2 regions of the Kitasatospora sp. NPDC089797 genome follow, and region 2 is predicted to be linked to the other one. Evidence: predicted binding sites of a transcription regulator. Region 2 holds the regulator's gene; the other holds the start of a gene.
What was found. The regulator HrcA, encoded in region 2, represses chaperone genes, less so after heat shock. The targets are predictions, from matches to a motif close to TTNGCACTCNGNNNNNCNGAGTGCNAA.
Positions count from the first base shown of each region.

Region 1: groES (co-chaperone GroES) is a predicted target of HrcA. The motif match lies at 9,430-9,456, and genes of this name have one in related genera.

Region 1 covers NZ_JBFBGS010000003.1:4,337-18,843, reverse strand. Annotated here, with positions in the region: gene AB0O91_RS03320 (NAD(P)H-hydrate dehydratase) at 1-89, shown strand, start outside; gene alr (alanine racemase) at 253-1,452, shown strand; gene AB0O91_RS03310 (alpha/beta hydrolase) at 1,449-2,840, shown strand; gene tsaE (tRNA (adenosine(37)-N6)-threonylcarbamoyltransferase complex ATPase subunit type 1 TsaE) at 2,956-3,450, shown strand; gene AB0O91_RS03300 (hypothetical protein) at 3,581-3,775, shown strand; gene AB0O91_RS03295 (hypothetical protein) at 3,872-4,438, opposite strand; gene tsaB (tRNA (adenosine(37)-N6)-threonylcarbamoyltransferase complex dimerization subunit type 1 TsaB) at 4,595-5,251, shown strand; gene rimI (ribosomal protein S18-alanine N-acetyltransferase) at 5,275-5,781, shown strand; gene tsaD (tRNA (adenosine(37)-N6)-threonylcarbamoyltransferase complex transferase subunit TsaD) at 5,774-6,880, shown strand; gene AB0O91_RS03275 (hypothetical protein) at 6,877-7,137, shown strand; gene AB0O91_RS03270 (polysaccharide deacetylase family protein) at 7,217-8,131, shown strand; gene AB0O91_RS03265 (class I SAM-dependent methyltransferase) at 8,139-9,308, opposite strand; gene groES (co-chaperone GroES) at 9,599-9,904, shown strand; gene groL (chaperonin GroEL) at 10,038-11,666, shown strand; gene AB0O91_RS03250 (LysR family transcriptional regulator) at 11,820-12,818, shown strand; gene AB0O91_RS03245 (WhiB family transcriptional regulator) at 12,928-13,254, opposite strand; gene AB0O91_RS03240 (response regulator transcription factor) at 13,816-14,427, shown strand.
Region 2 covers NZ_JBFBGS010000046.1:15,279-29,785, forward strand. Annotated here, with positions in the region: gene AB0O91_RS30570 (long-chain fatty acid--CoA ligase) at 1-771, shown strand, start outside; gene hemW (radical SAM family heme chaperone HemW) at 828-2,057, shown strand; gene AB0O91_RS30580 (Uma2 family endonuclease) at 2,098-2,655, shown strand; gene AB0O91_RS30585 (DUF3097 domain-containing protein) at 2,646-3,479, opposite strand; gene AB0O91_RS30590 (hypothetical protein) at 3,504-4,088, opposite strand; gene htpX (zinc metalloprotease HtpX) at 4,111-5,031, opposite strand; gene hrcA (heat-inducible transcriptional repressor HrcA) at 5,299-6,333, shown strand; gene dnaJ (molecular chaperone DnaJ) at 6,415-7,554, shown strand; gene AB0O91_RS30610 (16S rRNA (uracil(1498)-N(3))-methyltransferase) at 7,633-8,382, shown strand; gene AB0O91_RS30615 (S41 family peptidase) at 8,543-11,797, shown strand; gene AB0O91_RS30620 (histidine triad nucleotide-binding protein) at 11,937-12,290, shown strand; gene AB0O91_RS30625 (ribonuclease Z) at 12,297-13,220, shown strand; gene AB0O91_RS30630 (PhoH family protein) at 13,510-14,507, shown strand, end outside.

The DNA of each region.
Region 1 (14,507 bases), on a different contig from region 2:
AGGCGGCGGGTGACCCGGGCGCGCCGGTGACGGCGCTCGCGGTGGCGGAGGCGCTGCCGACGGTCTGGCGGGCGGTCCGGCAGCCGTAGCGCCTGCCGCGGGGGCGGAACCGGAACGTCCGTTCGCCGCGTCCTCACCAGGGCGGACGGGCCGTTCGCCGCAGGTCGGCGGGGTGCGGGAGGCCGCGGCGCCGACCGCCGCGCTGCCGGGCCGTTCGGCGAGGACTCCGGGACGTCTGGGAGACTGACCCTGATGACAACTGCGAACACGACCGGCACGGCCACCCTCACCGACGGCGTACGGGCCGAGGCGACCATCGATCTCGCCGCCCTGCGCGGCAACCTCGCGGCCCTGCGGGAGCGCGTCGGGAGCGCGGCGGTGATGCTCGCCGTCAAGGCGGACGCCTACGGCCACGGCGCGGTCGCGTGCGCCCGCGAGGCGGTCGCGAACGGGGTCGGCTGGCTCGGTTGTGCGACGCCGGACGAGGCGCTGGCGCTGCGCGCCGCGGGCATCCGCCCCGAGCAGGCGCGCATCCTGTGCTGGCTGTGGACGCCCGGCGGGCCGTGGCGCGAGGCGCTGCGCGCGGACCTGGACATCTCGGTCAGCGGCCGGTGGGCGCTGGACGAGCTGCTGGCGGCCGTCCGGGAGACCGGGATCCCGGCGCGGGTGCACCTGAAGGCCGACACCGGGCTCGGCCGCAATGGCTGCCAGCCGCACGACTGGCCGGAGCTGCTGGCCGAGGTGCGGCGGGCCGAGGCCGGGGGGCTGCTGAAGGTGGTCGGCATCTGGTCGCACTTCGCGGCCGCCGACGAGCCCGGCCACCCGTCGATCCAGGCCCAGCTGGACTCCTACCGCGCCGCGCTGGCGGCCGCCGAGGCCGCCGGGGTGCGCCCGGAGGTGCGGCACATCGCCAACTCCCCGGCGACCCTGCTGCTGCCCGAGTCGCACTTCGACCTGGTCCGCACCGGCCTGGCCGCGTACGGGCTGTCGCCGGTGCCCCAGGTGGGTTCGCCGGCCGACTTCGGGCTGCGCCCGGTGATGGCGCTGTCCGCCCGGCTGGCGCTGGTCAAGCACGTCCCCGGCGGGCACGGGGTCAGCTACGGCCACCACTACGTGACGCCCGGTCCGACGACGCTGGGTCTGGTGCCGGTCGGGTACGGCGACGGCGTGCCCCGGCACGCCAGCGGTACCGGCCCGGTGCAGATCGACGGCAAGTGGCGCACGGTGGCCGGCCGGGTGGCGATGGACCAGTTCGTGGTGGACCTGGGCGGCGACACCCCCGCGATCGGCGACGAGGTGCTGCTGTTCGGCGCCGGCGATCGCGGTGAGCCGACCGCCGAGGACTGGGCCCGCGCCTGCGGCACCATCTCGTACGAGATCATCACCCGGATCGGCGCCCGGGTGCCGCGCCGCTACCTGGACGGCAGTCACGACGGGGGTCGCACGGCATGACCGAAACGCCGGGCGGCGGCAACCCGGTCGCGGCGGTGGCCAAGGCGGCCGACGCGGCCTCCGGGGTGAGCCGGGCCGGCGTGATCGGGATCTCGGTCGGTGTGCTGGCGGCCGGCGCGGCGGCGGGCGTCGCGATCGAGCGGCTGACGGTCGGCCGGGCGATGCGCCGCCGGGCCCGGGCCGAGCTGGAGGCGGCCGCCCCCTACGGCTCGCTGCGCGGGCGCCCGCTGACGGTGGCCGCGCCGGACGGCACCGAGCTGTACGTCGAGCTGGACGGCACGGGGTGGGAGGAGGCCGAGCCGGGCGGCCACCGCCGCGAGCCGAAGGGGCGCGCCGGTGCCGAAAGGGAGAAGCGGCCGGCGACCGACGGAGGAGGGCTCGCCGGAGCGCCGACCGTCGGCACCGGTCCGGAGCGCCCTGGAGGCGAGCGGGCGAATGACAGCGCCCCGCGGTTGACCGTGGTGTTCAGCCACGGCTACTGCCTCAACCAGGACAGCTGGCACTTCCAGCGGGCCGCACTGCGCGAGGGCCTGCGGCTGGTCTTCTGGGACCAGCGCAGCCACGGCCGCTCCGAGCGCTCCCGCTCGTACCTGGCGGGCGAGCCGGCCGGGATCGACCAGCTGGGCGGCGACCTCAAGGCGGTGATCGACGCCGTCGCGCCGACCGGGCCGCTGGTGCTGGTGGGCCATTCGATGGGCGGCATGACGGTGATGGCGCTGGCCGACCAGCACCCGGAGCTGTTCCGGGAGCGGGTCGCCGGGGTCGCGCTGATCGGCACCCTGGCGGGGGACTGGAACGAGGTGAGCCTCGGCCTGCCGAAGGCCGGGGCGAAGCTGTTCAAGAAGGTCGCGCCCGGGGTGGTGAAGCTGCTCGGCCGGCAGGTCGAGCTGGTCGAGGCGAGCCGGCGGCTCGGCTCGGACGTGGCCGCCGTCTTCTACCGGAGGTTCTCCTTCGGGAGCCGGGACGTCGACCCCGGCGTGGTGCGCTTCGCCGAACAGTTGCTGGACGCCACCCCGATCGACGTGGTCGCCGAGTTCTACCCGGTGTTCGGGGCGCACGAGAAGTACGGGGCGCTGGCCGCCCTGCGCGGCCTGCCGGCCCTGGTGCTGGCCGGGACGAAGGACCTGCTGACGCCCTCCGCGCACAGCGAGGCGATGGCGGAGCGGCTGCCGGGCGCCGAGCTGGTGCTGGTCGAGGGCGCCGGGCACCTGGTGCTGCTGGAGTGCCCGGAGCTGGTCGACCACGAGCTGGCGGTGCTGCTGCGCCGGGCCGCGGACTTCGTCGGTGCCGCGCCGCTGCCGCCCGCCGTCCTCGCGCTCGCCGACGAACCGGCCGGGCCGGACCGGCCCGCGGACCCGTCCGGGGATCCGGCCGCCGACCCCGTCTGAGACCCGGCGGGGGCCGCCCGGGCCCCGCGCGCCACGGCGGGGGGCCGCGATGTGGCACCGTAGCCGTGGCGGCCGGTGGTCGGCGCGCCTACGGACCGAAGGGCAAGACACGCGCATGGGCTCGCACGCCACTCTCACCGTCCCCACTCCGGAGCGGATGGGCCGGCTCGGCCGGGAGCTGGCCGCGCTGCTGCGGCCGGGTGACCTGGTGCTGCTCTCCGGCGAGCTGGGGGCGGGGAAGACCACGCTGACCCGCGGCCTGGGGGAGGGGCTCCAGGTCCGCGGCGCGGTGACCTCGCCGACCTTCGTGATCGCCCGGGTGCACCCCTCGCTGGTCGGCGGCCCGGCCCTGGTGCACGTGGACGCGTACCGGCTGGGCGGGGACCTGGACGAGATGGAGGACCTCGACCTGGACGTCTCGCTGCCGGAGTCGGTGGTCGTGGTCGAGTGGGGCGAGGGCAAGGTCGAGCGGCTCTCCGAGGACCGGCTGGAGGTCCGGATCGAGCGGGCGATCGGCGACACCGCGGGGGAGGACCACGACCCGCGCCGGGTGGTGCTGGCCGGCATCGGCGAGCGCTGGGCTGACGTGCGGCTGGCCGAGCTGGCCTGAGGACGGGCCCGGCGCCGGTCGACCGGGTTCCGCCGTTTTACCGACAGGCTGTCGGCAAGGTGTTGCGGGCGGGGTGCCGGGCGTGGTGGGATGGGTGCTGCGGTTAGGTCTGCCTAACTAGGGAGGCGCCATGTCGAGCACCACCCCCGCCCCGGAGCGCGCCGCGCGCACCGCCGGGGCCGGAGAGTCCGCCCGCCGAGCTCCCGGGGAGCCGATGCGGGCACTGCTGGCCGCCTGCGCGGCCGCCGAGGCGGTGTCCACCCCGCCCGAACCGGGGTCCCGGCACGACGAGGAGCCCGAGGCGGGAGCGCCCCGGGCCGCGTGACCGGTGCCCCGCGGTCCCGCTCCGCGCCGGGAGGTCCCGCGCCGGGCGGGCGCCCGCCGTTCGGCCGGACGACCGCGCGGCCGGACGACCACGGGGTCAGGCGACCACGACCACCTTGGTGCCGTTCGGCGCGAAGTCCCAGAGCAGCTGCCCCTCGGCGCGGCCGCTGCGGATGCCGCCGGTCTTGGTCTTCGGGTCGGCGCTCGGGGTCGCGCCGTCCAGCGCCGAGCTGAAGCCGAACACCACGCCGTTCTGCTGGGCGAACCGCACCACGTGTTCGATCTGCTTGCCGTCCGTGCCGGTCGCGGTCTGGGTGCGGCTGTACACCGAGTAGCTGCCCGGGGTCGGCTCGACGGAGCCCGGGGTGACCACGAAGGCGGCCGTGACCTGCGGGTTCTTCTTCGGGTCGACCAGCCAGACGACGTGGCTGCCGGCCGAGTAGACCACCCGCGTACCGCTGCCGGAGGTGGTCGGCAGCGGCGGGACGGTCGGGGTGGCGGAGGCGCTCGGCGTCGCGGAGGCGGCCGGGCCGGTGGACGTCGAGGCGACGGTCGGCCGGGGCCCGCCCGCGCGGTCCTGCGCGCCGTTGGCCTGGAAGGCCAGCAGGCTCACCACCGCCAGGGCCCCCAGGGTCAACCCCGTGACCACCACTCCAGGACCCATCTTCGCCACGTGCCCGCTCCCGCCGCCGTCCGCTGTTCGTACCGCCCTTATCGTGCCAGGTCCCTCGGGCGGGTCGGCAGTGCCCAGTACGTGTGTTCCCGAGGGGGACACCAGCTCGATCGGCCGGTCGGCCCAACGTCGGTCTAACCTTGACCCGTGCTGCTGCTCGCGTTCGACACCGCTACCCCTGCCGTCACCGCCGCCGTCCACGACGGCACGGGCGTCCTCGCCGAGACCCACCAGGTCGACGCCAGGCGCCACGGTGAACTGCTGCTGCCCGCGATCGACCAGGTCCTGCGGGCCGCCGGGGTGGACAAGCACCGGCTCACCGGCATCGCGGTCGGCGTCGGCCCGGGCCCGTACACCGGTCTGCGGGTCGGCCTGGTGACCGCCGCGGCGCTCGGCCACGCGCTCGGGCTGCCGGTGCACGGCGTCTGCACCCTGGACGCGATCGCCTTCCAGGCCCGCGCCGAGGGCCTGGCCGGGGAGCCGTTCACGGTCGCCACCGACGCGCGCCGCAAGGAGGTCTACTGGGCCTCGTACGACGCCGAGGGCAACCGCACCGAGGGCCCCGGCGTGGACCGCCCGGCCGAGCTGACCCCCGCTCCCCGCGCGGTGGGCGCCGGCGCGCTGCTCTACCCCGAGGCCTTCCCGGGCGCGCACGGCCCCGAGCACGTCTCGGCCGGCGCGCTGGCCGGCTTCGCCGCCGCCGAGCTGGCCGCCGGGCGGGAGCTGCTGCCGAACGTCCCGCTGTACCTGCGCCGCCCGGACGCCCAGGTCCCGGCCGGCTACAAGGCGGTGCTCCCGGCGTGAACCACGGCACCACCCTGCGCCCGATGCGCTGGTGGGACATCGCGCCGGTGATGGACCTGGAGCTCCGGTTGTTCCCCGAGGACGCCTGGTCCCACGGGATGTTCTGGTCCGAGCTCGCCGAGGCCCACCCCGGCGGCACCCGCCACTACTCGGTGGCCACCGCCGCGGACGGCACGATCGTCGGCTACGCCGGTCTGATGACCGTGGCCGGCGAGGGCGACGTCCAGACCATCGCCGTCGACGAGCGCCACCAGGGCGCCGGTCTCGGCACGGCCCTGCTCACCGACCTGATCCACGAGGCCGCCCGGCGCGGCTGTGACGACCTGCTGCTGGAGGTCCGGGTGGACAACCAGCGCGCCCAGCGGCTGTACGAGCGCCACGGCTTCGAACCGGTGGGCATCCGGCGCGGCTACTACCAGCCCGCCAACATCGACGCGCTGGTGATGCGCCTCGACCACCCGAGCCTCGACGGCACCGACCGCACCGACGGCACCGACCCGAAGGAACCGAAGGACACCCCCCATGGCTGACGAACCGCTCGTCCTCGGCATCGAGACCTCCTGCGACGAGACCGGCGTCGGCATCGTGCGCGGCACCACGCTGCTGGCCGACGCGGTCGCCTCCAGCGTCAACGACCACGCCCGCTTCGGCGGCGTCGTCCCGGAGATCGCCAGCCGCGCCCACCTGGAGGCGATGGTCCCGACCATCCAGCGCGCCCTGGACACCGCCGGGGTCAAGGCCAGCGACCTGGACGGCATCGCCGTCACCGCCGGCCCCGGCCTGGCCGGCGCGCTGCTGGTCGGCGTCAGCGCCGCGAAGGCGTACGCCTGGGCGCTGGACAAGCCGCTGTACGGGGTCAACCACCTCGCCTCGCACATCTGCGTCGACCAGCTGGAGCACGGCCGGCTGCCCTCGCCGACGATGGCCCTGCTGGTCTCCGGCGGGCACTCCTCGCTGCTGCTCAGCGAGGACATCACCACCGACGTCCGCCCGCTCGGCGCGACCATCGACGACGCGGCCGGCGAGGCCTTCGACAAGGTCGCCCGGGTGCTCGGCCTGGGCTTCCCGGGCGGTCCGATCGTCGACCGGACGGCCCGCGAGGGCGACCGGAAGGCGATCAACTTCCCGCGCGGCCTGTCGGGGAGGAACGACCCCGCGTACGACTTCTCCTTCTCCGGCCTGAAGACCGCCGTCGCCCGCTGGGTGGAGGCCAAGCGCCGGGCCGGCGAGGAGGTGCCGATCGCCGACGTCGCGGCCTCCTTCCAGGAGGCGGTCACCGACGTGCTCACCCGCAAGGCCGTCAAGGCGTGCAAGGACAACGGCGTCGACCACCTGATGATCGGCGGCGGTGTCGCGGCCAACTCCCGGCTGCGCGAGATGGCCCAGCAGCGCTGCGACCGGGCCGGCATCCGGCTGCGGGTGCCCCGGCCGGGCCTGTGCACCGACAACGGCGCGATGGTCGCCGCGCTGGGCTCCGAGATGGTGTGGCGGGGCCGTACCCCCTCCGCCTTCGACCTGTCCGCCGACTCCTCGCTGCCGGTGACCGACCCCCACGTCCCGGGCGCGGCGGTCGGACACGGCGACCTCCACGGCCAGGCCTACGACGCCCTCGGCGGTGGCGCGGCATGACCGTCGCCGCGATGTGGGAGGCCCGCGCGGCGACCGGCCGCGGCGCCGAACTCGCCGCCTGGGTACGGGAGTCCGTCCTGCTGGCGGTGCGCGGCGCGGCCGGGCTGGAGCGGGTCGAGCTGCTCTCCGCCCCCGGTGAGCGGGTGCTGCTGATCACCTGGTGGAGCGGCGAGCCGGTGCCGGTCGCCGACCCGCCGGCCGGGCTGCTCGGCCGCCCGGTGCACCGCTGGTCCTTCACCAGCGACCACGTCGAGTAGGCCCTGGACGGGAACCGCCGCCACGGCCGCTACCGTGCATAGCTGAGAAAAGGCTGGACGGGACCGGGAGCGCGCTGCGGTGAACAGGGACGGGCTGAGCAGGACCAGGACGTACGCGGCGGGGGCGCTGGCCCTGCTGGCCTTCGCCACCGCGTGCGGGGACAACGGGGGCGGCGGCGGCAGTGCCGCACCCGCCGCGACCACGGCGGCGCCCCGGGCGTCCGCCGCCGGCGGCACGCCGACCGCCGCCGCCACCACCCCCGGCGCGGCCCCGGCCCCGGCCCAGGGCGACGCCGCGGCCTGGGCGAAGTGGAACCTCAAGCCGCTCGCGCCGGCCCCGGCGCCGCCCGCCGACAAGCCGATCAAGCTCGAACGCACCGGCACCGTACCGGTGTTCAGCGACGTGAAGACCAGCGACAAGGTCGTCTTCGTCACCATCGACGACGGTGCCGAGAAGGACCCGAAGTTCGTCGAGATGCTGACCGACCTCAAGGTGCCGATCTCGATGTTCCTGACCAAGGACATCGTCAAGAACGACTACGGCTACTTCAAGCCGCTCCAGGCGCTGGGCAACCACATCCAGAACCACACCGTCACCCACCCGGTGATGAGCAAGCTGTCGGCGGACAAGCAGAAGTCCGAGATCTGCGACGACCAGGCCGCGCTGACCCAGCAGTACGGCACCGCCCCGCTGCTGTTCCGCCCGCCGTTCGGCGACGGCGCCAACACCCCGATGCTCAACACCTCGGTGCAGAAGTGCGGTCCGCGCGCGATCGTGCTCTGGCGCGAGTCGATGCAGATCCACGACATGCAGTACCAGGCGGGCGACAAGAAGCTGAAGCCCGGGGACATCATCCTGGCGCACTTCCGCGGCCCCAAGGAGCTCAAGGGCGCCACCATGACCCAGATGTTCGGGGACCTGCTGGCCCGGATCCAGGAGCAGGGCTTCTCGGTGGCCCGGCTGGAGGACTACATCCAGGCGCCCGCGTCGTAGGGCCTGCTCAGCCGACCGGCTGCCCCAGCATCATCAGCGGCCCGTCGTCGGTGCGGCTGAGGATCACCGTGACGCTGTTCGGCCCGGAGGGCTTGAGCTGACGGCGCAGCTCCTCCGGGGTGATCGCCATCCCGCGCTTCTTGATCACCACCGTGCCGACCCGGCGCTCGCGCAGCAGCGCCTTCAGCTTCTTGACGTGGTACGGCAGCACGTCGGTGAGCTCGAAGGCGTGCGCGTACGGGGTGGCGACCAGCCGGTCCGAGGTCAGGTAGGCGATCTTCGGGTCGATCAGCCGGCCGCCGACCTGCTCGGCCACCTCGGCCACCAGGTGGCCCCGGATCACCGCGCCGTCCGGCTCGTACAGGTAGCGCCCGACCGGGCCGGCCGGCGGGTCGGGCAGGTCGCCGCCGGTCAGGCTCGCGCCGTGCGGCAGCAGGGTGGCGCGGTGCGGCCGGGTCGCCCCGGTGCCGAACCAGAGCACCGCCTCCTTGACGTCCCCGTGGTCGGAGACCCACTCGGCCTCGGCGTCCGCCGGCACGGCCTCGTGCGGGATGCCCGGGGCGACCTTCAGTGCGCCGATCGGGGTCCGCCGCCCGGCCTCGACCGCCCAGGAGAGCGGCGGGGCGTACGCCTCCGGGTCGAACACCCGGCCGCGCGAGGTGCGCCGGGCCGGGTCGGTGAAGACCGCGTCGTAGCCGGTGACGTCCACCTCGGCGACGTCCGCGCAGCGCACCTCGACCAGGTCGGCGAGGCCCAGCGCGGCGGCGTTGGCCGCGGTGGCGGCGCAGGCCGCCGGGTCCTTGTCGACGGCCAGCACGTGGATCCCGGCCCGGGCCAGCGCCAGCACGTCCCCGCCGATGCCGCAGCACAGGTCGGCGAGCCGCCGCACGCCCAGGTCGGCGAAGCGGCGGGCCCGCCACTCGGCCACGCTGCGCCGGGTGGACTGCTCGACGCCGTTGGGCGTGAAGTACATCAGGTCGGCGTCCGCCCCGAACTTCGCCCGCGCCCGCTGCCGCAGCCGCGCCTGCCCGAAGGCCGCGGACACCAGCTCGGCCGGGTGCTCCCGCCGCAGCCGGGTGGCCAGCGTCAGCTCCTCCTCGGGGGCGAACTCGCGCAGTTCGGCGAGCAGGGCCTGACCCTCGGGGGTCAGCAGGGGCTGGAGGTTCTCGGTGTCCACGGGCCCATTCTGACCGGTCGGCGGCCCGGGTCCCGGTCCCGGCACCGGGTCCGCTTCCCGGTCCGCAGCCCGCACACGAGTACGGCCGCTCAGCCGCGGCCGGGGATCCGCAGGCGCGTCGTTGGCACTCTGGTTGACTGAGTGCTAACGGCGGCCTAAGGTCATCCTTGGCACTCCCCACTGGGGGAGTGCTAACGCGAAGACGTGTGTCTGACCCCCGCGACGGCAGGCCCGCAGGTTCGCCACCTACCCGTTAGAAAACCCCGTAATCTCCGAAGGGGAGCTCGGACGTGACCACCAGCAGCAAGGTTGCCATCAAGCCGCTCGAGGACCGCATCGTGGTCCAGCCGCTCGACGCCGAGACCACCACGGCCTCCGGCCTGGTTATCCCGGACACCGCCAAGGAGAAGCCCCAGGAGGGCGTCGTCCTGGCCATCGGCCCGGGTCGCTTCGAGGACGGCCAGCGTCTGCCGCTCGACGTCGCCGTCGGTGACATCGTCCTGTACTCGAAGTACGGCGGCACCGAGGTGAAGTACCGGGGCGAGGAGTACCTCGTCCTCTCGGCTCGCGACGTTCTCGCCATCATCGAGAAGTAAGCAGTACCGAGAAGCAAGTCGTTCCGACCCGCCCCGGATCCGTGTCCCTAGTGACAGGGGCCCGGGGCGTGGTTGTTGGTTCACGTAGTTCGGCGGCCGGTCGGCCGGCCGTAGCCCCGAGGGAATAGGGAACATGGCGAAGATCCTGCAGTTCGACGAGGACGCCCGCCGCTCGCTGGAGCGCGGTGTCAACAAGCTGGCCGACACCGTCAAGGTGACCATCGGCCCCAAGGGCCGCAACGTCGTCATCGACAAGAAGTTCGGTGCCCCGACCATCACCAACGACGGTGTCACCATCGCCCGTGAGGTCGAGCTGGACGACCCGTACGAGAACCTTGGCGCGCAGCTCGTCAAGGAGGTCGCCACCAAGACCAACGACGTCGCGGGCGACGGCACCACCACCGCCACCGTGCTGGCCCAGGCCCTGGTCAACGAGGGTCTGCGCAACGTCGCCGCCGGTGCCGGCCCGGCCGCCCTGAAGAAGGGCATCGACAAGGCCGTCGCCGCCGTCTCCGAGCACCTGCTGTCCATCGCCCGCGAGATCGAGGGCAAGGACGACGTCGCCGCCGTCGCGTCCCTCTCCGCGCAGGACACCCAGGTCGGCGAGCTGATCGCCGAGGCGATCGACAAGGTCGGCAAGGACGGTGTCATCACCGTCGAGGAGTCGAACACCTTCGGCGTGGAGCTGGACTTCACCGAGGGCATGCAGTTCGACAAGGGCTACCTGTCGCCGTACTTCGTCACCGACGCCGAGCGTCAGGAAGCGGTCCTCGAGGACCCGTACATCCTGATCAACCAGGGCAAGATCTCCTCCATCCAGGAGCTGCTGCCGCTGCTGGAGAAGATCCTGCAGAGCGGTGCCTCCAAGCCGCTGCTGATCATCGCCGAGGACGTCGACGGCGAGGCGCTGTCGACCCTGGTCGTCAACAAGATCCGCGGCACCTTCAACGCCGTCGCGGTGAAGGCCCCGGGCTTCGGCGACCGCCGCAAGGCGATCCTCGGCGACCTGGCCGTCCTGACCGGCGGCACGGTCATCTCCGAGGAGGTCGGCCTCAAGCTCGACCAGGCCGGTCTGGACGTGCTGGGCACCGCCCGCCGCGTGACCATCACCAAGGACGAGACCACCATCGTCGACGGTGCCGGTGACACCGAGGCCGTGACCGGCCGCGTCGCCCAGATCAAGGGCGAGATCGCCGCGACCGACTCCGACTGGGACCGCGAGAAGCTGCAGGAGCGCCTGGCCAAGCTGGCCGGCGGCGTCTGCGTCATCAAGGTCGGCGCCGCCACCGAGGTGGAGCTGAAGGAGCGCAAGCACCGCCTGGAGGACGCCATCTCGGCGACCCGCGCCGCGGTCGAGGAGGGCATCGTCGCCGGCGGTGGCGCCTCCCTGGTCCACGCCGCCAAGGTGCTGGACGGCGGCCTGGGCCTGTCGGGTGACGAGGCCACCGGTGTCGCCGTGGTCCGCAAGGCGCTGCACGAGCCGCTGCGCTGGATCGCCCAGAACGCCGGCCTGGAGGGCTACGTCATCACCTCCAAGGTCTCCGAGCTGGAGGCCGGCCAGGGCTACAACGCCGCCACCGGTGAGTACGGCGACCTGGTGAAGGCCGGCGTCATCGACCCGGTCAAGGTCACCCGCTCCGCGCTGGAGAACGCCGCCTCGATCGCCTCCCTGCTGCTCACCACCGAGACCCTCGTGGTGGAGAAGAAGGAAGAGGAGGCCGACGCCGGCCACTCGCACGGCGGTCACGGCCACTCGCACTGAGGCCGATAGCCACAGCGGTTGACCGGAGGCCCGGTCCGCACCCCCCTCGCGGGGGCGTGGACCGGGCCTCCGGCTGTGTCGGTGCTGCGGTGTTCCAGGCTTCAACTATCAGTAGAATTTTGCAGAATGCAAAGATTGCCTTATAACTGAGGCATGATCGAGGCCCGCCATCTGCGCGTTCTGCGTGCCGTCGCCCGCACCGGCTCCTTCTCCGCCGCCGCCCGCGAGCTGGGGTGTACGCAGCCTGCCATCAGCCAGCAGATGAAGGCGCTGGAGAAGTCGGTGGACACCCCGCTGGTGGTCCGCTCCGGCCGCGGGATGCAGCTGAGCGAGGCCGGGCGGGTCCTGCTCAAGCATGCCACCGGAATCCTGGCCGGGCTCTCGGCTGCCGAGGAGGAGGTGGCCGCGATCGCCGGGCTGCGGGCCGGACGGGTGCGGTTGGTGTCCTTCCCGACCGCGAGTTCCACCCTGGTGCCGCCCGCGGTCGCCCGCCTGCGGGACAGCCATCCGGGCGTGCGCGTGTCGCTGGTCGAGGCCGAGCCGCCGGAGTCGCTGGCGATGCTGCGCGGCGGCGAGTGCGAGCTCGCGCTGGCCTTCCGCTACCCGCAGACCGACGGCGCGGTCGCGGCGCCGGCGCCGGCGCACGGTTCGCCGCGCGAGGCGCGGGCCGAGGCGAACCTGGAGGCCCAGCAGCTGTCGGCCGGCACCGACTGGTCCGACCTGGTGGTCACCCCGCTGCTGGACGATCCGCTGGTGGGTCTGCTGCCCGCCGCCCACCCGCTGGCCGGGCGGGGCGGTCCGGTGGAGCTGGCCGAGCTGGCCGGGGAGCAGTGGATCGCCGGCTGCCCGCAGTGCCGGGGACACCTGGTGGAGCTGTGCGCGGGGGCGGGGTTCGAGCCCCGGATCGACTTCGCGACCGACGACTACCCGGCGGTGGTCGGGCTGGTGGCGGCCGGGCTCGGGGTGGCGGTGCTGCCCCGGCTGGCCCTGCAGTCGGTGCGCCCTGACGGCGTGTCGACGGTGCCGGTGCGGACGGCCTCCGGAGTGCCGGCGGTGCGCCAGGTGGTGGCGCTGACCCTGCCGGACCTGGCCGAGGTGCCGGCCGTGGCGTTGATGCAGGAGCGGCTGGCGGGTGCGGCGGCCGGTCGCTGACGGTCGGTGACCCGGGCCCCGGCGGCCCGGGAGTACGCCCAGGTCGGGGTGGACCGGGCCTGTGGCGCCGCGAAGAAACGTTTCTTCACGGCGCACCGCGGAGTCGGGCCTAGCGCTGCGCGACCGCGGGCGGGGTCAGCGGGACCTCCACCAGGCGGTGCCGCGAGCGGCCCAGCATCTCCTCGCGCTCGTCCTCGGTCATTCCGCCCCAGACCCCGTACGGCTCCCGGACCGCCAGGGCGTGCGCGGCGCACTCGGCGATCACCGGGCAGCGCATGCAGACCTCCTTGGCGCTGGTCTCGCGCGAACTGCGGGCCGCGCCGCGCTCACCCTCGGGGTGGAAGAAGAGCGAGCTGTCCACGCCGCGGCAGGCCGCCGAGAGCTGCCAGTCCCAGAGGTCCGCGTTGGGACCGGGGAGGCGGGAGAAATCTGCCATGGCTCATTCCCTTCAGAGGCGGTCGGCGGCGGCCGGGCGTTTCGGCGGGCTGCTGCCGGGCGGTGCCCGGCGGGGCGTCCCGCGCTGGTGTGGACACCTGGAAATATGACTTAAGGCAACTCCATGGACAAGTCACCCACACACTGGCACAACAGTCAATGACCATACGAAAGCTATAAAAACGGGCAAAGTGGGCAAGGGGTTTGCCGGGCGCGGGTGTGGCAATCGGGTGGCCGAGGGGCGCGCGACGGCCCGCACCGGTGTGCGGGTCGTGCGCCCACCGCGCGCGAGCTGCGCAAAAGTGCGGCGTGTGCACCGCGATGCGGCTGATCGGTAATGGGTTGGCCACGTACAGTGGTGGAGATGGCCTGAAGGCCGTAACTCATTCGAGTGACGGTCGTTGGAAGTGCGGAGGCGGTTAGCGGGCGCCGGACGTCAGGAACGATCGCGGGCAAGTCGGGGCGATCAGGACGGAGTCCGACGCCGATCGGCCGTGTCGGAGAGGTTCGTACCAGCCAGGAGGCTCAACGTGACGCGGATCAGCTGCGGAGGACGACGGTCATGACATCCGTTCTCGTTTGCGACGATTCCCCGCTCGCCCGCGAGGCGCTTCGCCGCGCCGTCGCGACCGTACCCGGTGTGGACCGGGTCACCACCGCGACGAACGGGGAGGAGGTCCTCCGCCGCTGGGTGGCCGACCGCTCCGATCTCGTCCTGATGGACGTCCGGATGCCCGGCCTCGGCGGGGTCGAGACGGTCCGGCGGCTGTTGTCGGCCGACCCGGGCGCCCGGATCATCATGCTCACCGTCGCCGAGGACCTCGACGGGGTCGCGCTCGCGGTCGCCGCGGGCGCCCGCGGGTACCTGCACAAGGACGCCTCGCGCGCCGAACTGCGGGCCACCGTCACCCAGGCCCTCGCCGACCCGACCTGGCGGCTCGCCCCGCGCCGGCTGCGCAGCCCCGACATGGGCGCGGCGCCGACCTTGACGGCGCGTGAGATCCAGGTGCTGGAGGGGATGAGCCACGGGCGCAGCAACGCCGAGATCGGGCGCGAGCTGTTCCTCTCCGAGGACACCGTCAAGACCCACGCCCGGCGGCTGTTCAAGAAGCTCGGGGCCTCCGACCGCGCGCACGCGGTGGCGCTGGGTTTCCGCTGGGGCCTGGTCCGCTGACCGCCGCCGGCGCCGTCGGTTGCGGTACGGCGCCGTCGAATTCCGGAGCGGGTGCCGCACGGGCGTGTGACGTTACGGTC
Region 2 (14,507 bases):
GCGGTCTCCGGCAGCGCCGCGCTCGCCCCGGAGATCGGCTACTTCTTCCTCGGCGCCGGGGTGCCGATCCTGGAGGGCTACGGGCTGAGCGAGACCAGCGCCGGCTCCTGCGTCAACCGCAAGGAGGACGTGCGGATCGGCACGGTCGGCCGCCCGCTGCCGGGCACCGAGGTGCGGATCGCCGAGGACGGCGAGATCCTGCTGCGCGGCCCCGGCGTGATGCGCGGCTACCACGACCTGCCGGAGAAGACCGCCGAGGTGCTGGAGCCGGACGGCTGGTTCCACACCGAGGACATCGGCGAGCTCAGCGCCGACGGCTTCCTGCGGATCACCGACCGCAAGAAGGACCTCTTCAAGACCTCCGGCGGCAAGTACGTGGCGCCCAGCGAGGTCGAGGGCAAGTTCAAGGCGGTCTGCCCGTTCGTCAGCAACATCCTGGTGATCGGCAACGGGCGCAACTACTGCACCGCGCTGATCGGCCTGGACGAGGCGGTGCTGATGCCGTGGGCCGCCGAGCGCGGCCTGGCCGGCCGCAGCTACGCCGAACTGGCCGTCGACCCGGCCGTGCAGCAGCTGATCGAGGGCTTCGTCAAGCGGGTCAACGCCGACCTCCAGCGCTGGCAGACGATCAAGAAGTTCCACCTGCTGCCGCGCGACCTGGACATCGAGCACGGCGAGCTCACCCCGAGCCTGAAGATCAAGCGCCCGGTCGTCGAGCGGACCTACGCGGACGCGGTGGCCGCGATGTACGCGGGCGCCAACGAGGCCTGAGCCCGGTTCCCGTACGGTCCGCGCGGGCTTCGCGGGCCGTACGGGACAATGGGGTCATGCCCTCCGCACTCCCCGACGGCGAACCGGTGCCGTCCGACGGTTCCCTGCCCGCGCACGCCCTCACCGGGCTGGGCCGGCGGCCGTTCGGTTTCTACCTGCACGTGCCGTACTGCGCCAGCCGCTGCGGCTACTGCGACTTCAACACCTACACCGCCACCGAGCTGCGCTCCTCCGGGGCGGTCGCCTCGCAGGAGACCTACGCGGACAACGTGGTCGCCGAGATCCGGCACGCCCGCAGGGTGCTCGGGGACGTCGACCTGCCGGTGGAGACGGTCTTCCTCGGCGGCGGCACCCCGACCCTGCTGCCCGCCCGCGACCTGGTGAAGATGCTCGCCGCGCTGCGGGAGGAGTTCGGGCTCGCCCCGGGCGCCGAGGTCACCACCGAGGCCAACCCGGAGTCCGTCGACCCGGCCTACCTGGCCGAACTGCGCGAGGGCGGCTACAACCGGATCTCCTTCGGCATGCAGAGCGCCCGCCCGCACGTGCTGCGGCTGCTCGACCGCCACCACACCCCCGGCCGCCCGGAGGCCTGCGTGGCCGAGGCCCGGGAGGCCGGCTTCGGGCACGTCAACCTGGACCTGATCTACGGCACCCCCGGCGAGTCCGACGACGACTGGCGGGCCTCCCTGGACGCCGCGATCGGCGCCGGGCCCGACCACGTCTCCGCGTACTCGCTGATCGTCGAGGACGGCACCAAGCTGGCCGCCCGGGTCAAGCGCGGCGAACTCCCGATGATCGACGACGACGTGCACGCCGACCGCTACCTCATCGCCGAGCAGGCGCTCGGCGCGGCCGGCTACTCCTGGTACGAGGTCTCCAACTGGGCCACCACCCCCGAGGGCCGCTGCCGCCACAACGAGCTCTACTGGACCGGCGCGGACTGGTGGGGTGCCGGCCCCGGCGCCCACAGCCACGTCGGCGGCGTCCGCTGGTGGAACGCCAAGCACCCGGCCGCCTACGCCCGGGCCCTCGCCGAGGGGCGCACCCCGGCCCTGGGCCGCGAGGTGCTGAGCGAGGAGGACCGACGGGTCGAGCGCATCCTGCTCGAACTGCGCCTGGAGCGCGGCATCCCGCTGGACCTGCTGACCGCCACCGGCCGCCGTGCCGCCGCCAAGGCCCTCGCCGACGGCCTCCTCGCCGAGGAGCCGTACGGGCAGGGCCGCGCCGCCCTCACCCTCCAGGGCCGCCTCCTGGCGGACGGCGTCGTCCGTGACCTGGTGGACTGATAGTCGTTAACGTGGTGTCAGCCGTCGGAGGGAGCGTGCGATGACCGCCATCGATGATCGGATGACCGGGATCTTCGAGAACCTGGAGGTCCCTGAAGGCTTCAAGGCCGAACTCATCAGGGGGGAAATCGTGATGATGGCCGGGCCCGACATGGTCCACAACCTCATCATCCGGGCGATCCAGCACCAGGCGCCGTACGCCCGGTGGAATGCCCTGACCACCCAGGATGTGGCCTTTCCTCGCGACGCCAGCGAGCCACAGCCGGACCTGGTCGTGTTCGAGCGTGGAACAGTGGAGGAGCACGGCCGGCTGTTGCCCGCGCTCGCGGTGACCCTGGTGGTCGAGGTGGTCTCGAAGACCAGCGTCCTGCGCGACTACCAGACCAAGCGGGAACTCTATGCGGAGGGCCAGATTCCCGCCTACCTGATCGTCGACCCGATCAAGGGCGTTTGTGTGCTGCTCACCGAACCTGGCCGGGCGGCCACCTCGGGCCAGCCGGACTATGCGGTTGAGCGGACCGCGAAGTTCGGTGAGCCGATCCCGCTGGACGTGCTGGAGCTCACTCTGGACACCTCGGAGTTCCAGACCTACTCCTGACCCGGCAGGGCCGTGAAGTCGATCAACTCCTCGACCTTGGCGAGGAGTTCGGGCTCCAGGTCCTTGTAGCTGTCCACCGTCGACAGGATCCGCTTCCAGGCGGCCGGGGTGTCCACCGGCCAGCCGAGGCGGCGGCAGGTGCCCTCCTTCCAGTCCTCGCCCCGGGGGACGGCGGGCCAGGCGGGGATGCCGACCGAGGAGGGCTTCACGGCCTGCCAGACGTCGATGTAGGGGTGGCCGACGACCAGCACCGAGTCGCCGGTGACCTGGGCGGCGATCCGGTGCTCCTTGGTGCCCGGGAGCAGGTGGTCGACCAGGACGCCGAGGCGGCGGCCGGGGCCGGGGGCGAAGTCGGCGACGATCGCGGGGAGGTCGTCGATGCCCCGGAGGTACTCCACGACGACGCCCTCGATCCGCAGGTCGTCGCCCCAGACCCGCTCGACCAGCTCGGCGTCGTGCCGTCCCTCGACGTAGATCCGGGACTCGCGGGCGACCCGGGCCCGGGCGCCGGGGACGGCGAGGGAGCCGGAGGCCGTGCGGGCGGGGGTGCGCGGCGCGGCAGGGGCGGCGGGGCGGACCAGGGTGACGGTCCGGCCCTCCAGCAGGAAGCCGCGCGGGACCAGCGGGAAGACCCGGTGCTTGCCGAAGCGGTCCTCCAGGGTGACGGTGAACCCCTCGGCCGTCTTCTCGCAGCGCACCACCGCCCCGCAGAAGCCGCTGGCCGCCTCCTCGACCACCAGGTCCCGCTCGGCCGGCACCTCGGGCGCCGGCTGCTGCTTCTTCCACGGCGGGGTGAGGTCGGGTCCGTACTGGTGGCTGCGCATGGGGGCGAGTCTACGGACGGCCCGTCAGAGGCCCGGCGCGCCCCACACCGGGAACCAGCGGCTGAGGTCCTTCTCCAGCCGCAGGTCGTTCCCCAGCAGCGCGTTGACCTGGAGCTCCAGCGGGCTGTTGCGCCGCTCCCCGCCGCCCGGCATCGGGGCGAACGGGTAGAAGGTGCCGCGCTTGTAGAGGTAGACCAGGGCCAGCGACTGCCCCTCCGCGTTGCGGAAGCCGACCAGCGAGCAGAGCAGCTGCGGGCCGAAGCCGTTGGCCTCCAGCTCGCTGTTGACCGCGTGCAGGTCGTTGACCAGCTCCGGCAGCTCCTCGGGGGTGTGCCGGGCGAGCAGCCAGGAGTAGCCGTAGCCGTCCTTGGAGGCCTCCACCGGGACGCCGCCGCGCTCGGTGTCGGCGTCCAGCAGGGCCCGGACCTGCTGTTCCACCTGGACGAAGGCCCCGCCCTCGACGGCGGCGAAGCAGACCGAGCCGAGCCCGGTGGGCAGGAAGCCCGCCCCGGCCTCCAGGGTGAGCGCGGCGGACGGCAGGCCGAACAGCTGGTCGAGGTCGGGCTTGACGGGCTTGGTGCGGCCGAACAGGGCGTCCAGGATTCCCACGGGGGTCCCTTCCGGGTAGGGGTCAGCGGCCGAGCTGCTCGGAGATCTTCGCCAGCTGGGCCAGCCGCTTCTCCAGCGTCGGGTGGGTGGAGAGCAGCTGGGAGGCGGTCTCCCGGGCGCTCAGCGCGGGGGCGAAGTAGAAGGCGTTGTACGGCTGGGACTTGCGCAGGTCCTCGGTGGGGATGGCGGCGATCTGCCCGGTGACCTTGGTGAGGGCCGAGGCCAGTGCGCTGGGCCGGCCGGTGAGCTGCGCGGCGGCCCGGTCGGCGGCCAGCTCCCGGTAGCGGGACAGCAGCCGGGTGAGCAGGAAGCTGATCGCGTAGACCACGATCGACACCAGCGGGATGATCAGCGCGGCGATGGCCGCGTTCTGGTCGTTGCTGTTGCGGTTGCCGCCCATGAACCCGCCGTACATCGCGATCCGGGTCATCGCCCCGGCGAGCACGCCGAGGAACCCGGCGATGGTCATCACCGCGACGTCCCGGTGGGCGACGTGCGACAGCTCGTGCGCGAGGACGCCCTCCAGCTCCTCCGGTTCGAGCCGGCGCAGCAGGCCGGTGGTGACGCAGACCACCGCGTTCTGCGGGTTGCGGCCGGTGGCGAAGGCGTTCGGCATGTCGTTGTCGGCGACCGCCACGCGCGGTTTGGGCATGTCGGCCAGGGCGCAGAGCCGGTCGACCGTGCCGTGCAGCTGGGGGTACTGCTCCGGGGTCACCTCGTGGGCGCCCATGGCCCGCTCGGTGATCTTGTCGCTGAACCAGAACTGGGCCACGAACAGCCCGCCGGAGATCAGCACGATCAGCGGCCAGGCCCCGCGCAGCAGCACGATCAGCAGGCCCGTGAAACCGACGTACAGCAGCCCGATCACGAACATCGTCCCGACCATGCGGCTGGTCAGGCCGCGGTCCGGCGCGAAGCGGGTGTGCTGGCCCGAGCTCGACATCGCTTGCTCCTCCGTTCGCCGTCGCTTTCGATGCTGCCACCCGGACGGCCCCGGGGCACCACCCGCGCGCACGGAGTGTCGGGGCGGCCGTCCGGAACTGCGGGCAGGATCACCCCGGCCGGGCCGTTCCTGCGGTAGGACCCGGGCCGTACACTGGCAGGTACGGTTTTGGCACTCGTGCGTGCAGAGTGCCAGGGTCGGGGTCCTCCCCGGAGCGGCTCGCAGCATCACAGACGGACAACGTGCGAAGACGGAGGTGCGTGCCCCATGGCCGGAGAGGTCCGCCAACTGGACGACCGCAAGCTCGCCGTGCTGCGCGCGATCGTCCAGGACTACGTGGGCACGGAGGAGCCGGTCGGCTCCAAGGCCCTGGTGGAACGGCACAACCTCGGGGTGTCCCCGGCCACGGTGCGCAACGACATGGCCGCGCTGGAGGAGGAGGGGTACATCCACCAGCCGCACACCAGTGCGGGGCGGATCCCCACCGACAAGGGCTACCGGCTGTTCGTCGACAAGCTCGCCGAGATCAAGCCGATGAGCTCCCCGGAGCGCCGCGCGATCCGGCACTTCCTCGACGGCGCGGTCGACCTGGACGACGTGGTCATGCGCACGGTGCGGCTGCTCGCCCAGTTGACCCGCCAGGTGGCCGTGGTGCAGTACCCCTCGCTGACCCGTTCCACGGTCCGGCACATCGAGCTGGTGGCGCTGGCCCCGGCGAAGGTGATGCTGGTGCTGATCACCAACACCGGCCGGGTCGAGCAGCGGATGGTCGACTGCCCGGGCACGGTCGGCGAGACGGTCCTGGCGGACCTGCGCTCGCGGATCAACGCGCGGGCGGCCGGCCAGCGGCTGCCGGACGTCCCGGGGCTGCTGGAGGAACTCCCGGCGGCCTTCGAGCAGGCCGACCGGCCGACCGTCAGTACGGTCCTGGCGACGCTGTTCGAGGCGCTCGCCGAACAGAACGAGGAGCGGATCATGCTGGCCGGCACGGCCAACCTGACCCGCTTCGGGCACGACTTCCCGCTCACCATCCAGCCGGTGCTGGAGGCGCTGGAGGAACAGGTCGTCCTGCTCCGCCTCCTGGGTGAGACCACGGACGCCGCGATGACGGTCCGGATCGGGCGGGAGAACGCGTACGAGGGGCTGAATTCCACCTCGGTCGTCTCGGTCGGTTACGGTTCGGGCGACGAGAGCGTGGCCAAACTGGGTGTGATCGGTCCGACCCGGATGGACTACCCGGGCACAATGGGGGCGGTGCGGGCGGTGGCACGGTACGTGGGCCAGATCCTGGCCGAGTCGTAGCACAGCAGCCGCCGTCGAGGGGTTCGACGGCGGAGACCAGTCGCAGCAGCACTACTACAGGCGGAACAAGCGGAGCATTTGGTGGCCACGGACTACTACGCGGTACTCGGCGTCCGACGGGATGCGGGGCAGGACGAGATCAAGAAGGCGTTCCGGCGCCTGGCACGCGAACTGCACCCGGACGTCAACCCGGACCCGAAGACGCAGGAGCGGTTCAAGGAGATCAACGCCGCCTACGAGGTGCTCTCCGATCCGCAGAAGCGCCAGGTCTACGACCTCGGGGGCGACCCGCTGTCGCCCGGCGGCGGCGGCGCGGGCGGCTTCGGGGCCGGCGCGGCGGGCTTCGGCTTCTCCGACATCATGGACGCCTTCTTCGGCGCCGCGGCCGGCCAGCGCGGCCCGCGCTCGCGCACCCGCCGCGGCCAGGACGCCATGATCCGGCTGGAGATCACCCTGGAGGAGGCCGCCTTCGGCACCACCAAGGAGCTCCAGGTCGACACCGCCGTCACCTGCACCACGTGCAGCGGCGAGGGCGCGGCCCCCGGCACCTCCGCGCAGACCTGTGACATGTGCCGCGGCAAGGGCGAGGTCTCCCAGGTGACCCGCTCCTTCCTGGGCCAGGTCATGACCTCCCGCCCGTGCCCGCAGTGCCAGGGCTTCGGCACCGTCGTGCCGACCCCGTGCCCCGAGTGCGCCGGCGACGGCCGGGTGCGCGCCCGTCGCACCCTGACGGTCAAGATCCCGGCGGGCGTGGACAACGGCACCCGCATCCAGCTGGCCGGCGAGGGCGAGGTCGGCCCCGGCGGCGGCCCGGCCGGCGACCTGTACGTCGAGATCGCCGAGACCACCCACGCGGTGTTCCAGCGGCGCGGCGACGACCTGCACTGCACCGTCACCATCCCGATGACGGCCGCCTCGCTCGGCACCCAGGTGCCGCTGCAGACCCTGGACGGGCTGGAGGAGGTCGACATCCGGCCCGGCACCCAGTCCGGCCAGTCGATCCCGCTGCACGGCCGGGGCATCACCCACCTGCGCGGCGGCGGCCGGGGCGACCTGATAGTGCACGTCGAGGTGCAGACGCCCACCAAGCTCGACGCCGAGCAGGAGGAGCTGCTGCGCCGGCTCGCCGTGCTGCGCGGGGAGGAGCGCCCGTCCGGCCAGTTCGCGCCGGGCCAGCAGGGGCTGTTCTCGCGCCTGAAGGACGCCTTCAACGGCCGGTAGTCGTCCACGCAGGGGTGCCGGGGGCTGGTCCCCGGCACCCCTGCGGTGTTCCCGTTCCCTTCCCGGAGGTTCCCCGTCATGACCGCGCCCGTCTTCGTCGTCGAGACCGAGCGGATCGCCGCCGCCGCGCCCGGGGCCGTGGTGCGGCTGGACGGGCCGGAGGGGCGGCACGCGGCCGCGGTGAAGCGACTGGAGGCCGGCGAGGCGGTGACCCTGGCGGACGGCCTGGGGCTCGGCGTGGACGGCACCGTCGCCGGGGTGCTCGGCAAGGACGCGATCGAGGTCACGGTCACCGCGGTGCGCCGCGAGCCGGAACCGGCGCCGCGGATCGTCGTCGTCCAGGCCCTGCCCAAGGGCGACCGCGGCGAACTGGCCGTGGAGACCATGACCGAGGTCGGCGTGGACGTGGTCGTCCCCTGGGCCGCCTCCCGGTGCATCACCCAGTGGAAGGGCGAGCGGGGCGCCAAGGCGCTCGCCAAGTGGCGGGCCACCGCCCGGGAGGCGGGCAAGCAGTCCCGCCGGCTGCGCTTCCCCGAGGTGCGCGAACTCGCGACCACCCGGCAGCTGGCGCCGCTGCTGGCGCAGGCCGCCCTCGCCGCGGTGCTGCACGAGGAGGGCGCCGAGCCGCTGGCGCAGGCCGCGCTGCCGGCCGGCGGGGACGTCGTGCTGGTGGTCGGCCCGGAGGGCGGGGTCTCCCCGGAGGAGCTGGCCGCCTTCGCCGAGGCGGGCGCCCGGCCGTACCGGCTCGGGCCCTCGGTGCTGCGCACCTCGACCGCCGGGGTGGCCGCCGGGGCGCTGCTGCTGGGGCGCACCGGCCGCTGGTCCTAGGGCTCCGACTCCTAGAGCCTCGACTCCCAGAGCCTCGACTCCCGGAGCTCCGACTCCCAGGGCTTCGACGGCGGGCCCGGGGAGGCCGGATTCCCGCACGCCGGACGGCAGTTGCCGGAAAACGGAGCGGATCGTACCCGCACCTGCCTACGCTGACCGGGTGACGGACTCGCTGAGCACCTCCACCGGCGCCTACCTGCGCCAGCCCCACCTCCACGGCGATCTGGTGGCCTTCGTCGCCGAGGACGACCTCTGGCTCGCCCCGCTGGACGGCGGCCGGGCCTGGCGGCTGACGGCCGACCACGTGCCGGTGCGTCACCCCCGGTTCTCCCCGGACGGTCGGCACCTCGCCTTCACCTCCACCCGGGACGGCGCCCCGGAGGTGCACGTGCTGCCGGTGGACGGCGGTCCGTCCCGGCGGCTCACCCACTGGGGCAACGAGCTGACCCGGGTGCAGGGGTGGACGGCGGACGGGCGCCCGATCGCCACCACCGGCGCGGGCGAGGCCGGCGGGCGCCGCAGCTGGGCGCACGCGCTGCCGCTGGACGGCGGCGCGGCGGCGCGGCTGCCGTACGGGCCGGTCGGCGGGCTGGCCTTCGAGCCGGACGGCGGGAGGGTGCTGCTGGTCACCGCCAACAACCGCGAGCCGGCCTGGTGGAAGCGCTACCGGGGCGGCCGGGCGGGCCGGCTGTGGCTCGGGCGGGACCGGTTCGAGCGCGTCCACGAGGAGTTGGACGGCAACCTCGACTCCCCGCTCTGGGTGGCCGGGCAGGGCGGCCGGGGCGGCCGGATCGCCTTCCTGTCCGACCACGAGGGCGTCGGCGAGCTCTGGTCCAGCCGCCCGGACGGCACCGACCTGCGCCGGCACACCGGCGACCCGGACGGCTTCTACGCCCGTGGCGCCGCCACCGACGGCACCCGGGTGGTCTTCCACCGGGCCGGCGACCTCTGGCTGCTGGACGACCTGGACACCGCCGCGCCGCGCCGCCTGGACATCCGGCTGGCCGGCCCGCGCACCGGCCGCCGCCCCCGCCCGGTGCCCGCCGCGCACTGGCTGGAGTCGGTCGCCCCGGACCGCACCGGCCGGGCCGGGGCCGTGGTGGTGCGCGGCAGCGTGCACTGGCTGACCCACCGGGAGGGCCCGGCCCGGGTGCTGGACGAGACCCCGGGCGTGCGCGCCCGGCTGGCCCGGGTGGTGCCCGCCCCGGACGGCACCCAGGGCGTGCTCTGGGTGTCCGACGCCGAGGGCGAGGACGCCCTGGAGTACGCCCCCGACGTGTACGGCCCGGAGCGCCGCCGGCTGGCCGCCGGGCAGCTGGGCCGGGTCAACTCGCTGGTGGTCTCCCCGGACGGCCGGCAGGCCGCGCTCGGCGTGCACGACGGCCGGGTGCTGCTGGTCGGGCTGGCCGACGGCGCCGTCCACCAACTGGACCGCAGCACCGACGGCGAGGTCAGCGGGCTGGTGTTCAGCCCGGACTCGGCCCGGCTGGCGTGGTCCCGCCCGGTGCACCGGATGGGCCCGTACTCGCTGCGCCAGATCGTGCTGGCCGACCTGGCCACCCGTACCGTCGGCGAGGTCACCCCGCAGCGCTTCCTGGACACCTCGCCCGCCTTCACCGCGGACGGCCGCTACCTGGCCTTCCTGTCGGTGCGCAACTTCGACCCGGTCTACGACGCCCACGCCTTCGGCCTGTTCTTCCCGAACGGCTGCCGCCCCTACCTGGTCACCCTCGCCGCCGAGACGCCGTCCCCGTTCGGCCCGCAGCGCGCCGGACGGGCCCCCGGCGGGGAGGAGGACGAGTCCAAGGCCCGCCCGGCGGACGGCGCGGAGGCCGCGGCCGGGGCCGGGCCCGCCACCGGGCTGGACCTGGACGGCATCGCCGACCGGATCGTCCCCTTCCCGGTCGAGGGCGGCCGCTTCCACGCGCTGCGCGCCGCCAAGGACGGCCTGCTGTGGACCAGGGCGCCGCTGCTCGGCGAACTCGGCGACGAGGCGGCCTCCCTGGAGGACGAGCGGCCCCGACCGGTGCTGGAGCGCTTCGACCTGCGCAAGCGCCGGGTCGAGCAACTGGTGCACGGCGTCGACGGCTTCGCGGTCAGCGGGGACGGCACCCGGGTGGCCGTGCTGGACGAGGGCGAGCTGCGGATCGTCCCGGCCGGCCACAAGGCGGGCGGCGAGGACGACGAGACCACCGTCGACCTCGCCCGGCTGCGGGTGACCGTCGACCCGGCCGCCGAGTGGCGGCAGATGTACGCCGAGAACGGCCGCCTGATGCGGGACAACTTCTGGCGCCCCGACCTCGGCGGGGTGGACTGGACCGGGATCCTGGAGCGCTACCGGCCGCTGGTCGAGCGGGTCGGCTCGCACGACGAACTGGTCGACCTGCTCTGGGAGGTGCACGGCGAACTCGGCACCTCGCACGCCTACGTGGTGCCGTACGGCCGCTACACCGAGCCCGCTCGGCGCCAGGGCCTGCTCGGCGCCGACCTGGTCGACGACGGCGGCCAGTGGCGGATCGGCCGGATCCTGCCCGGCGAGTCCTCCGACCCCCGGGCCCGCTCGCCGCTGGCCGCGCCCGGCGCCGCGATCCGCCCGGGCGACGCCCTGCTCGCCGTCAACGGCCGCCCGGTGGACCCGGTCGCCGGCCCGGCGCCGCTGCTGGCCGGCACCGCCGGGCAGCCGGTCGAGCTGACCGTGGTCGGTAAGGACGGCGGCGGCCCGCGCCACCCGGTGGTCGTGCCGCTCGCCGACGAGGAGGCCCTGCGCTACCACGACTGGGTGGCCGGCCGGCGGGCCGCGGTGCGCGACCTGTCCGGCGGCCGGCTCGGCTACCTGCACATCCCCGACATGCAGACGGCCGGCTGGGCCCAGCTGCACCGCGACCTGTCCACCGAGATGGCCCGGGAGGGCCTGGTCGTGGACGTCCGGGGCAACCGCGGCGGCCACACCTCGCAGCTGGTGATAGAGAAGCTGGCCCGGCGGATCATCGGCTGGTACGCGATCCGGGACACCGACCACGGGGTGCCCTACCCGATGGACGCCCCGCGCGGGCCGGTGGTCGCCATCGCCGACGAGATGTCCGGCTCGGACGGCGACATCGTGAACGCCGCCGTCCAGGCGCTCGGCATCGGGCCGGTGGTCGGCACCCGCACCTGGGGCGGGGTGATCGGCATCGACAGCCGCTACCAACTGGTCGACGGCACCCTGGTCACCCAGCCCAAGTACGCGATGTGGCTGGAGAACTACGGCTGGGGCCTGGAGAACCACGGCGTCGACCCGGACGTCGAGGTGCCCTTCGCCCCGCACCACTGGGCGGCCGGCGAGGACCCCCAGCTCGCCGAGGGCGTGCGGATCGCCCTGGAGACCCTGACCCGCACCCCGGCCCGGACCGGGCCGCCACTGCCCTGGGCGTGATCGGCTCGGCTAGGCTGCGCCCGTACGGCGCCGCGTCGACGGGATCCGGGCGAGCCCCGGCCGACGACCCGGCGCAATCCCACCGAAGTCACCGCAGTCACCGACGTCACCGCAGTCCCACCGAGACGAGGAGTACCCGATGGCCGGCGAGCCGCAGTCCGACTGTGTGTTCTGCAAGATCGTGGCGGGCGAGATCCCGGCGACCGTGGTCCGCAAGACCGAACGCGTCCTCGCCTTCCGCGACATCGCCCCCAAGGCCCCCGTGCACGTCCTGGTCATCCCGCACGTCCACTACCCGAACGCCGCCGCGCTGGCCGCCGCCGAGCCGGAGGTGGCCGGTGAACTGCTCGCCGAGGCGGGCGCGGTGGCGCGGGACGAGGGCATCGAGGACTACCGGCTGATCTTCAACACCGGCGCCGGCGCCGGGCAGACCGTCTTCCACGCCCACGTGCACGTGCTCGGCGGGACGCACATGACCGAGAGCATGGTCTGAGACCAGGTGTCCCCGCGCGAACTCGTCGTCCTCGGCACCGCCAGCCAGGTGCCCACCCGGCACCGCAACCACAACGGCTACCTGCTCCGCTGGGACGGCGAGGGCGTGCTGTTCGACCCCGGCGAGGGCACCCAGCGGCAGATGCTGCACGCCGGGGTCTCGGCCACCCAGATCACCCGGATCGCCGTGACCCACTTCCACGGCGACCACTGCCTGGGCCTCGCCGGGGTGATCCAGCGGATCAACCTTGACCGGGTCCCGCACCCGGTGGACGTCTACTTCCCGGCCTCCGGCGAGGTCTACTTCGAGCGGCTGCGGCACGCCACCGCCTACCACGAGACCGCCGTGCTGCGGCCCCGGCCGATCGACGAGCCCGGCCCGCTGCCCGCACCCGGCGCCCGCTTCGCGCTGGACGCCGTCCGGCTGGACCACCCGGTGGAGTCCTTCGGCTACCGGCTGTCCGAGCCGGACGGGCGCCGCCTGGTGCCCGAGCGGCTCGCCGCCCTCGGCGTGCACGGACCGGCCGTCGGCCGCCTCCAGCACGAGGGCGCGATCGTGGTGGACGGCCGCACCGTCACCCTGGACGAGGTCAGCGAGCCCCGGCCGGGCCAGCGGTTCGCCTTCGTGATGGACACCCGGCTCTGCGAGGGAGTGCACCAACTCGCCGAGGGCGCCGACATGTTGGTGGTCGAGGCGACCTTCGCCGACGCCGACGCCCGGCTCGCCGAGGAGCACGGCCACCTCACCGCCGGCCAGGCCGCCAAGGCCGCCGCCGAGGCCGGGGCGCGCACCCTGGTGCTGACCCACTTCTCCCAGCGCTACCCGGACCTCGGCCAGCACCTGGCCGACGCCCGCAAGCACTTCGACGGGGAGCTGGTGCTCGCCGAGGACCTCGCCAGGGTCCCCGTCCCGGCCCGCCGCCACCCGTGAACGCCGCCGGACGCCGCGGCGGAGCGGGGGAAAAGCGTTCGCGCGGCCCCGCGATCTGCCGCAGCATCGTCGGGTGCGGCCCCGCCGCCCGCCGCAGCGATCACGCTCGCGGCGTACCCTGGTGCCCCGGAGAGACCGAGCGGCACACGAGACCACGGATGGGATGAGGCAGGCCCAGCGCCGACCCATGAGTGACACATCGCAGACCCGTACCGACGGAAAGTCGCGCCCCGAACCGGCCGAGGACGGCCGGGTGAGCGCCCGGATCGTCATCCCCGAGAAGCACCCGATGGTCACCCTGCTCGGCACGGCGGACTCGCTGCTGCGCGTGATCGAGCAGGGTTTCCCGGCCGCCGACATCCACGTCCGCGGCAACGAGGTGACCGCCACCGGGGAGCGCGCCGAGGTCGCCCTCGTGCAGAAGCTCTTCAACGAGATGATGCTGGTGCTGCGCACCGGCCAGCCCCTGACGGAGGACTCCGTGGAGCGCTCCATCGCGATGCTCCGCGAGGAGGACCCGGACGGCCCGGCGCCGTCCCAGGTGTTCACCGCGAACATCCTGTCCAACCGGGGCCGCACGATCCGCCCCAAGACGCTCAACCAGCAGCGCTACGTCGACGCGATCGACAAGCACACGATCGTCTTCGGCCTCGGCCCGGCCGGCACCGGCAAGACCTACCTGGCGATGGCCAAGGCCGTCCAGGCCCTCCAGGCCAAGGAGGTCAACCGGATCATCCTGACCCGCCCGGCGGTCGAGGCGGGGGAGCGGCTGGGCTTCCTGCCCGGCACCCTCTACGAGAAGATCGACCCGTACCTGCGCCCGCTGTACGACGCGCTGCACGACATGATGGACCCGGACTCCATCCCGCGCCTGATGGCGGCCGGCACCATCGAGGTCGCCCCGCTCGCGTACATGCGCGGCCGCACCCTCAACGACGCCTTCATCATCCTGGACGAGGCCCAGAACACCTCGCCCGAGCAGATGAAGATGTTCCTCACCCGCCTCGGGTTCAACTCCCGGGTGGTGGTCACCGGCGACACCAGCCAGATCGACCTCCCGGGCGGCACCCGCAGCGGCCTCAAGGTCGTCCAGGAGATCCTGGTCGACGTCCCGGACATCCACTTCTCCGTCCTCACCAGCACCGACGTGGTCCGCCACAAGCTGGTCGGCCGGATCGTGGACGCCTACGAACGCTGGGACGCCCGGCAGGAGGCCGAGGAGAACTCCCCGGCCGTCCGCAAGCCGGCCCAGCGGCGCCCCGGCAAGACCGCCGCGGCGCGCGCACC